Regions from separate parts of the Weizmannia sp. FSL W8-0676 genome, predicted to be linked through region 2. Evidence: predicted binding sites of a transcription regulator. Region 2 holds the regulator's gene; each other region holds the start of a gene.
The links. Region 2 encodes Rex, which represses fermentation and respiration genes when NADH is low (regulators of the CRP and FNR family bind a similar motif). Its sites were predicted from a motif close to TTGTGAAATATTTCACAA; they were not measured.

Region 1 (3,286 bases), 890 kb from region 2:
TGCAGAATGGTCCGCCTCGTTGCTTCTGTCGGGTGTGCCGTTATAATCAGCTCAAGCGATAAACTGTTCAGCAGTTCTGCAACCACTTCAGCCGGCACTTTTTCTTTCCGCAGCGTTTCGATGCCATCTTCAAGTGAACGCGGTTGGACCTGGTCTGTATCTTCCGACTGGTACTCCCGCCGGCGCTTAATTCTGAAATTTTGCTCGGTAATATTAAATAATTGCAGATAGGTAGAGAAAGCGCGGATGACTTCCTGCCGTTCTGGCGGATTCAGATCTGTAATTTCTTTTTTTAATTGAAGGTAGAAAGCCTCATCGCCGGTTTCCCTCGCTTTTTGTGCCAGGGAGCGAATATTTTGGATTGTTTTAAGCAATGCTTCGCCGCCTTCAAATAGGATCACTTTATCCAGCAGCCCGGCGAGAAAATCCATGTCTGCCTGCAGGGCCATCCGGGGGGCTTTCTTTTCATCAATTTGATGCAAGGATAATCGCTCCTTTCATTTGGTCAGAAAAATGCACAAAGAAAATGATACTTATTATTATACTTGTAAAATGAAAAAAGTCTAATACTTTATAAAATTAAAAACCAGTAAAGGAACATTTCCCGCATAAAGAGATAAATTAGGGCTTGCTGAATAAGCAAAAGTCCTAGACTTGGTAAGGATACTGACAGCTTTGGCCGAACTTTAAATGCAAGGGTTTTATAAAAAATGCAGGAAAAACTTTGCACTCTAAAGCTGATTCAACATACAGAGAGGACAGAATAAAGCATTTTCGCAGATGCATTCTCCTATGATATTGAGGTAGAGCTTGCTGACAAATCAGATACAAGCCATAATCGGATTCGTTCAGCAAGCCCTAAATTAAGGATAAAACACGAACAATTGAAAGTCAACTGCGAATATCATTCGTGTTTTTACATGGAAAGTACCAGGAATGGAAAGAAAAGAATTGGCATTGAAACCGTTCTCTTCTTCTTTGATAATAAATGAAAGCAGCCGGTATGGAGAGAAAAAAGTGCACTTATATGAAGTTGATTTTATGGTCGGCTTTATTTTGCCCGTCGTACTGGCTGTCCACACGATGTTCATTTTTGGTGCACAATTGAATGGCTGTACAGTTGCGTTTTTGTCGATGTCTGGCGGGCACGCCTCCATGCATGTGAAGCAGATTCTTTTAAGCGGGCAGCACCCGCTTTTTTGGAGGGCAGGCATTCAGGAGCAAAAATGGCAGAGATCAGTTGGGCGGGATCAGCCATTTATTCCTCCATCCGGGGCACTTTGTGAAAATCAGCACAAGAATGAATAACGCTTACATATCTGGCTCTTTCAAATAAAACCATTTGTGAAAAATGTAAACGGATGATTTTGAAAAACCGTCATTTTCCTTTAAAACCGGGCATTTGGGCAGATAAATTTTCAAATTTTCGCCATAAAATATGTGAATCTAATCACAAAAATAGTGGTATACTTACCCATGTGGAATGAAGGAAAATGAACGGAACGATCCATTTCAGCCATAAAAGGGCATGCCGTCCATCTTTTTCACAAACCGCATGGCAGCATTTGCTGCAAAAGTTTAATCGTCCTGCTTTAAAGGAAAAGCAGTATGGAATCCATTAGGAGTTGGCACAATATCCATAGACTGGATAGGGGCCCGCCATGCCGGGCTTGCAAAACTGCTTTCATACAGTGGAAATATTTTTTACTTTTGATGGGGAGGAAGATTATACATGAAAAAAGTCAATCGTATTGCAGTGGTTGGAACGGGTGCAGTTGGTACAAGTTACTGCTACGCCATGATTAATCAGGGTGTTGCAGAAGAGCTTGTTTTAATCGATATTAACGAAGCAAAAGCAGAAGGGGAAGCCATGGACCTGAACCACGGCCTGCCATTTGCGCCTACGCCGACCCGCGTTTGGAAAGGCGATTATTCCGATTGCGGCACTGCCGACCTTGTTGTCATTACGGCAGGTTCCCCGCAAAAACCGGGCGAAACAAGGCTTGATCTTGTTTCCAAAAACGCAAAAATTTTTAAAGGCATGATTAAGAGCATCATGGACAGCGGCTTTAACGGGATTTTTCTTGTTGCCAGCAACCCGGTTGACATTTTGACATATGTAACTTGGAAAGAGTCCGGCCTGCCGAAAGAACATGTTATCGGTTCGGGCACAGTGCTTGACTCCGCGCGTCTCCGCAACTCTTTGAGCGCCCAATTTGGAATTGACCCGCGCAATGTGCATGCTGCGATTATCGGCGAACACGGCGATACGGAACTTCCGGTATGGAGCCATACAAATATCGGTTACGATACGATTGAAAGCTATCTACAAAAAGGAATTATTGACGAAAAGACGTTAGATGACATTTTTGTCAATACGAGAGATGCGGCTTATCATATTATTGAACGAAAAGGGGCCACATTTTACGGCATCGGGATGTCCCTGACCCGGATTACAAGGGCAATCCTGAACAATGAAAACAGCGTATTGACGGTCTCTGCATTTCTTGAAGGCCAATACGGAAACAGCGATGTGTACATTGGCGTTCCGGCCATCATCAATCGCCACGGCATCCGTGAAGTGGTTGAAATCAAACTGAACGAAAAAGAACAGGAACAGTTCAATCATTCTGTAAAAGTGCTAAAAAAAACAATGGCACCGATATTGTAAGCATTTGTGCCGGCCGGGCTTTATGGGAGGCCCGGCTTTTTCTTTGAAAAAAATCCCGGCGCCTGCTTAAGGCGGACTGCCGAAAAAAGTGCCCATGCTTGCCCCGCTTTCCGGGAAAAGCATGGGCCTGTTTTTTGCCGGGGTTAGGAGCGGGCCTGCCATAGGCGGATATAAAAAAGCAGCCTTGAATCGATTCAAGGCTGCTTTTTCTTAATTCAATATGATCACTTTGACCGTACGGCGCCCCCATGCGATGGAAGCTTTTTTGTTCGGCATCAGGACATCGATGATATGGCCCTTAATGGCACCGCCGGTATCGGCTGCGATGGCAACCCCGTATCCTTCAACCCAGACTTTGCTGCCGAGCGGAATGACCGACGGATCGACAGCGATCAATTTCATGTTCGGGTTTTTCTTAATGTTATATCCCAAAGCGGTAATATCCAGCTTCGTATCTTCATGGTTATAAGATGTCGCCGTCACATAAAAGGATTTGCCTTGTGGCGTGCTGTGGCCGGAAGATGCGGTGGATTTGGTTCCGGCCGTTTTCCCGGCACCGGCTTCCGCTGGTTTTTTCGCTTGTGTTTCTGCTGTTTTTTCAGCTTGCGCTTCCGC
Region 2 (3,286 bases):
GGCGCTGATTGAAAGATTTCCGCTTGTCATCCTCATCAGCTCGATCGCCGGGCCGATTCTCGAGGAAATCGTCTTTCGGAAAATCATTTTCGGCACGCTGCGCAGGCGCTTTTCTTTTCTTTTGTCCGGTATTGTCAGCTCGGTTATTTTTGGGCTCGCGCATACCGAACCGAGCCACTTGTTTTTATATTCCCTTTTAGGGCTGACGCTCGCTTATTTATATGAGAAAACAAACCGGATCACCGTTTCCATGTTTGCGCATGTTTCCATGAACACAATTGTGGTCGTGAGGCTGCTTTTGCACCCGTCCGTTCTGCAGACATCCGTACATGAAATTTACAGCTCAATTGGAGGACTTCTATGATGAGACCACTTTTTTCAGGAATTGTAAACTGCCTGCTCGGGGCCTTGTTCACTTATTTTGCCATTCAGCAGGTACAAGTGGGCGGCTGGGGCTTTTTTTCTTATTTACTGCTGTTGATTGCAACATTGGATCTGGGTTCCGGAATCAGGCTGATCTTTCTCCATTTCAAGCTGAAAAACTCAGTGAAAAAATAAAAGCCGTTTTTCCGGTTCCGTCCGGAAAACGGCTTTCTTATTCAGAAGGAATCGTCTGTTCATCCATTGGCATTTCTTTTGCCGCTTTTTGGGCATTGCGGTACGCCATTTTCGAAATCAGCGTGCTCGCTTCATACAGCAAAACGAGTGGGACAAAGGTAATCAGCTGCGAAAACACGTCCGGCGGGGTAATGATGCCGGCTGCTGCAATCAGAGCAAGATACGCATATTTTCTTGCCTTTTTCAACAGCCTCGGCGTAATGATGCCAAGCTGGGTCAGAAACAGGACCACGACCGGCATTTGGAACACAAAGCCAAACGGAAGCGTGATTTCCAGCAGAAACTGAATATATTCCCTGATCCCGATCACCGCACGAATGCCCATTTCATTTGACAAGCCCATCATAAAATTCACCATCAGCGGACAAAGCACGAAATAGGAAAAAGAAACGCCGGCTATAAAAAGCAGGATGGAAACAGGAATGTAACTTAATGTCAGTTTCTTTTCTTTCTCATACAGCCCCGGGCTTATAAACGCCCAAAGCTGGTACAAAATCACCGGCAGGGTCAACAGGCATGCGATCACAACCGAAACTTCCATAAAAACCTTAATGGGATCGGTTACCCTGAAGGCATTCATCATGAACATGCCGGCATTTTCGGCGTGCTGCAAATAACGTATAACAGGCTTTGCGGTAAAAAAGCCAACAACCAGGGCGAACAGAAAGAAAATGAGAACGGTGATTAACCGCTTTCTCAATTCCTGGATATGTCCGGTAACCGGCATTTTTTTCGCATTCATCGCCGTTCTCCTTTAAGTGCCGGCGTGGAATCCGCCCTTTTCCCTTTGCACGCCAGAGCCAAACCCGGCCATTTCCATTTGCGCCTGCATTCCGTTTTCAAACGGGCCACCCCCTGTACCCATTATGATAACGGAAAAAAAGCTTTTTGGCTATGGCTTCGCAACCGGCTCTTTTGTTTCTTTCAAATTTTCTTCATCATTTGAATAATGTTTTAAAAAGTAGATCAGTGCCTGCAGTTCCACGGCCAGGTCAATATGATGGACACGGATATCCGGCGGCACGTTCAGCCGGGCAGGCGTAAAGTTTAAAACGCCTTTTACATTCGTACTGGCAAGCTCGTCTGTCACCGCCTGCGCACTGGAAGCGGGGACCGTTAGAATCACGACCGTTACATCTTCCGCGCAAAGCCGTTCTCTTAATTCGTCCATGCTGTAAACAGGCACATTGCCAACATGGCTCCCCACCTTCCCGGGGTCATTGTCAAATGCCATAACAATCCGCGCGCTGTTATTCTTCGAAAAATTGTAATTCAAAAGGGCTGTACCGAGGTTCCCCACGCCAATCAGCGCTACATTTGTGATCTCATCCTGGTTCAGCGTCTTGCCGAAGAAAGACAATAAATATTTTACATTATAACCATAACCTTTTTTCCCAAGTGCCCCGAAGTAGGAAAAATCCCTGCGTATCGTGGCGGAGTCGACTTTCACCGCTTCACTCAGTTCCGCCGATGATACCCTTTGCTTGCCGAGTGTATATAAATTTCTCAGGTACCGGTAATATAATGGAAGCCGTTTTGCGGTGGCTTGCGGTATTTTTACTGATTCATCCTTCATGTGAAATCCCCCAAGTTGAAAGCTTAAATTTTTCGTGCTGCTGGTTCCAATCGTGCGTCCATTCCGGAATGGCAGCGCTGCCATTCCTCATTATAATATTACTCCTATCTGAACAAAGAAAAAATATGTTTTAAAAAATGTCTGCATGCGTCTTTTTCTCTCTCCAACTATGTTAAATATATCACAAATGAGCATTTTTTTCATGGGTTTTTACGGATTTATGTGAAAAGTTTTTTGACAAATTTCGATCACGCCGGTTGAGTTGCAGTTCGCCTTCCTGTACACTTACAATGATATAGAGGTGAACATAACGATGATGTTGCTGCAAGTTCAACAAGTCACAAAATATTATGGCGCTGAACTTATTTTATCGGATATAAAATTAGAAATCCAAACAAAAGACCGGATCGCTTTGGTCGGGAGAAACGGGGCCGGAAAATCGACCCTGCTGAAAATCATTGCCGGCCAGCTTTCTTATGACGAAGGTTCCATCATTGTGCCGAATGGTGTCGAAATCGGTTATCTTGCCCAAAATGCCGGGCTCGAATCAGATTTGTCCATTTGGGACGAAATGATGTCGGTTTTTAAAGATTTGCTGGATATGGAAAAACAGCTCCGCGAATATGAACAAAAAATGGCCGACCCCGCGATTTATAACCGCCGGGCGGAGTATGAAAAAGTGCTGCACGCTTATGATACTTTGCAGACACGCTTTAAAGATGGAGGCGGATATCAGATCGAAGCGGATATCCGGTCCGTTCTGCATGGCTTCCGTTTTGACCAGTACGACTACAGCACCCCGATCCGGACGTTAAGCGGCGGGCAAAAAACACGCCTTGCATTGGCGAAGTTGCTGCTCACAAAGCCGGATATCTTAATTTTGGATGAACCGACAAACCATCTCGATATCGAAACGCTCACCTGGCTGGAGCAGTATTTACAAGGCTATGAAGGCGCCATTCTGATCGTGTCCCACGACCGTTATTTTCTGGATAAAGTCGTCAACCAGGTCTATGAAATCTCAAGGCATTCCATCAAAAAATACCACGGCAACTACAGCCGGTACCTGGAACAAAAGGCCGCCCAGTACGA
Region 3 (3,286 bases), 610 kb from region 2:
AACGGCAAGGCCATCTTCGTCACGGATGACTTTTACTTTCGCATATTTGATGGCGCTTAGAGAGTCGGCCGCAACAGACAAGCCGGCAACGCCGCAAGCCATCGTGCGCAGTACATTGCGGTCATGCAATGCCATTTCAAGCCGTTCGTAGCTGTATTTGTCATGCATATAATGGATGATGTTTAAAGCATTGATATAAACGCCTGCAAGCCAGTCAAGCATCCGGTCGTATTTTTCCATTACTTCATCGTAATTGAGATATTCCGAAGTGATCGGCTGGAACGGAGGTGCGACTTGCATTTTATACCGTTCATCAACGCCGCCGTTAATCGCATATAGCAAAGCTTTTGCCAGGTTGGCGCGGGCGCCGAAGAATTGCATTTGTTTGCCGATCCGCATCGCCGATACACAGCAGGCAATGCCGTAATCATCGCCGTATTCTTCACGCATTAAGTCGTCGTTTTCGTACTGGATGGCGCTCGTCTTGATCGACATTTTCGCGCAATATTGTTTCCATTTATCCGGCAGTTTCGTCGACCAGAGCACGGTCAGGTTCGGTTCCGGCGCAGGGCCGAGGTTGTCGAGCGTGTTCAGGAAGCGGAACGAGTTTTTCGTAACGAGCGTACGGCCGTCCAAAGCCATACCGCCGATCGATTCTGTTACCCATGTCGGGTCGCCGCTGAACAGTTCATTATATTCTTCCGTCCGTGCAAATTTGACGAGGCGGAGTTTCATGACAAAGTGGTCGACGAGTTCTTGTGCTTCCCGTTCAGTCAAGACGCCGTTTTTCAAATCTCTTTCAATATAAATGTCAAGGAAAGAGGATGTGCGCCCAAGGCTCATGGCCGCGCCGTTTTGTTCCTTAATGGCAGCCAGATACGCGAAATACAGCCATTGGAAAGCTTCTCGTGCGTTTGAAGCCGGTTCGGAAATATCGAATCCGTAGCTTTGTGCCATTTGTTTCAATTCCTGCAATGCGCGGATTTGTTCCGAATGTTCTTCGCGTTCGCGGATGACTTCTTCTGTCATCAAGCCGCAGCCAATTAAGTCAAGATCTTTTTTCTTTTGTTCAATTAAATAATCTACCCCGTAAAGTGCAACGCGCCGGTAGTCGCCGATAATGCGGCCGCGACCGTAAGCATCCGGAAGGCCGGTTACAATGCCTGCATGCCGTGCAGCTTTGATTTCCGGCGTGTAGGCATCGAATACACCCTGGTTATGGGTTTTCCGCCATTCTGTAAAAATATGTTTGATTTCCGGATCAATTTCATAGCCGTAAGATTTTAAGGCGCTTTCTGCCATCCGGATTCCGCCAAACGGCATCATCGAACGTTTGAACGGTTTATCGGTTTGGAAACCGACAATTTTTTCAAGTTCTTTGTTTAAATACCCCGGGCTATGCGATGTAATGGTGGATACAATTTTCGTATCCATATCCAGGACGCCACCTTTTTCGCGTTCCTTTTTCGACAGTTCCATGACCTGGTCCCATAATTTTAAAGTGGCTTCAGTCGGACCGGCAAGGAAGCTTTCATCGCCTTCGTAAGGGGTTACATTTTTCAAAATAAAGTCCCTTACGTCGATTTCTTTTTGCCAGTTTCCTCCTTTAAAGCCTTCCCATTGTTTTTTAGAGAGCGGTGCTTTTGTCAGCAATTGTTCAGTCATTTTAAATTGGCCTCCTTTAAGCCTATTAATGAGCTGCCTTCAGAATTGGATGTTTGTTTGTTAAATAGTGAACATTTCTTATTACGCCTTCATTTTAGCACGGGCGATTTTAAAAAGATAGTGATAGCGTTCACATTTTAGGGCCGGAAAATGCAGTTGTCAAAGAATGTTCAAAACATTTGGCCGTAGATATATAATAGAAAAATGCGATGAAAGCGTGTTATAACACAAATTGATCAGTTTTTCACATGATTATTTTTCTTGGGAAGAGTTTGTAATTTGGTAACATGATCAATATTTCACAAAATCGACTCAGCCAGATGAAAGCGGTTGCGGTATATTTTTCGTGTAAGCTTGAATTTTTTGCTTACATTTATAAGCTGGATCATGGTATTCCCCCCTATATGACATCCATTTTTTTAACTTTAAGCGCTGATGCAATTAGAATGGCAACTTCTAAAACGAGTAAAATAAATATACTGTAATGAATATTTAAATCGTCTGTATATAAGCTATTCACTTTGCCTAAATTTTGTTTGAAACCCATTCCGTAATTACTAAGGGATAAATAATAAATATACTTTGGCAGCCCTTTTTCACTAATTGAAATGCAGGAAAAAACGATATAAATATTGACGATCAGAAACGCAATGCGGGAATTTAAAAACATTTTCAAAAGAGACTGGAGGCTGATGATAACATAGATCATCAAAAAATAACTGAATAGCAATATTCCCATTCCATTATTTACATTCACTTGCCCCCCAAAAAACCCTGATCAAATTGATAAGGCACTGGCAGCCAATGAACACCAGTAATGATGGCTGTCAAAAGCCCCTTCCTGTGTAATCGCTTCATAAACGTTCAAAATATATACAAACACAAACAGGGAAAAAGGGGATATGATAGAAAGGCAGTTGTTTGTGATGTTTTTCACAATTTAACATTTTTCAGTTGGAGATGGTGTTTATGTACGAGGCCGTTGAATCTGTTGTTCAAATGGCGTTAAATAAGAAAAAATATCTGGAAGAATCCCTGCTTCGTTATGTGACAAAAGCAGTGTTGGCAAGTATGTTTATCGGTTTTGCCATTATTATTTGTTACCGTCTTGCCGAGCCATTTTTTGATGCGAAGTCTCCGGTTACTTCCTTTATGGCTTCCATATTTTTCGGTGCAGCGCTCGTGCTTATTATGTTTGGCGGCGGCGAGCTATTTACCGGCAATACGATGATGATGACGATGAGCACGGTAAAAAAAGCGACAACTTGGAAAGATGCGCTCACAAACTGGGTGGCAACGTATGCCGGAAATTTGATGGGGGCGGCGATTTTCGCACTATTTATCCATTACAGCGGACTCTATGCAGATTCGGATAACAGCCAGTTTTTAATGTCGGTTGTGGGCGGGAAAATCAGCCTGACAACAGCCCAAATGTTTTTCCGTTCGATCCTTTGTAACTGGCTTGTTTGTTTAGGGTTCTGGGTTCCGATAAACGTAAAGGGGGACGGGGCTAAAATCGCTTCGATGATGCTGCTCGTGTTTGGCTTCGTCATTTCGGGCTACGAACACAGCATTGCCAATATGGTGCTGTTCGCGCTCGCACTTGCTGCCCCGCACCCGG

Region 1: the regulator Rex is predicted to act here: its motif matches at 1,439-1,456, upstream of NST20_RS02870 (L-lactate dehydrogenase).
Region 3: the regulator Rex is predicted to act here: its motif matches at 1,898-1,915, upstream of pflB (formate C-acetyltransferase).

What each region holds. Positions count from the first base shown of each region.
Region 1 is NZ_CP151954.1:600,330-603,615, forward strand. Features, by position in the region: gene ppc (phosphoenolpyruvate carboxylase) at 1-482, opposite strand, end outside; gene NST20_RS02865 (hypothetical protein) at 937-1,308, shown strand; gene NST20_RS02870 (L-lactate dehydrogenase) at 1,733-2,671, shown strand; gene NST20_RS02875 (3D domain-containing protein) at 2,882-3,286, opposite strand, start outside.
Region 2 is NZ_CP151954.1:3,025,840-3,029,125, forward strand. Features, by position in the region: gene NST20_RS14840 (CPBP family intramembrane glutamic endopeptidase) at 1-364, shown strand, start outside; gene NST20_RS14845 (YdiK family protein) at 361-558, shown strand; gene tatC (twin-arginine translocase subunit TatC) at 596-1,360, opposite strand; gene NST20_RS14855 (redox-sensing transcriptional repressor Rex) at 1,511-2,194, opposite strand; gene NST20_RS14860 (ABC-F family ATP-binding cassette domain-containing protein) at 2,508-3,286, shown strand, end outside.
Region 3 is NZ_CP151954.1:2,411,387-2,414,672, reverse strand. Features, by position in the region: gene pflB (formate C-acetyltransferase) at 1-1,665, opposite strand, end outside; gene NST20_RS11950 (formate/nitrite transporter family protein) at 2,635-3,286, shown strand, end outside.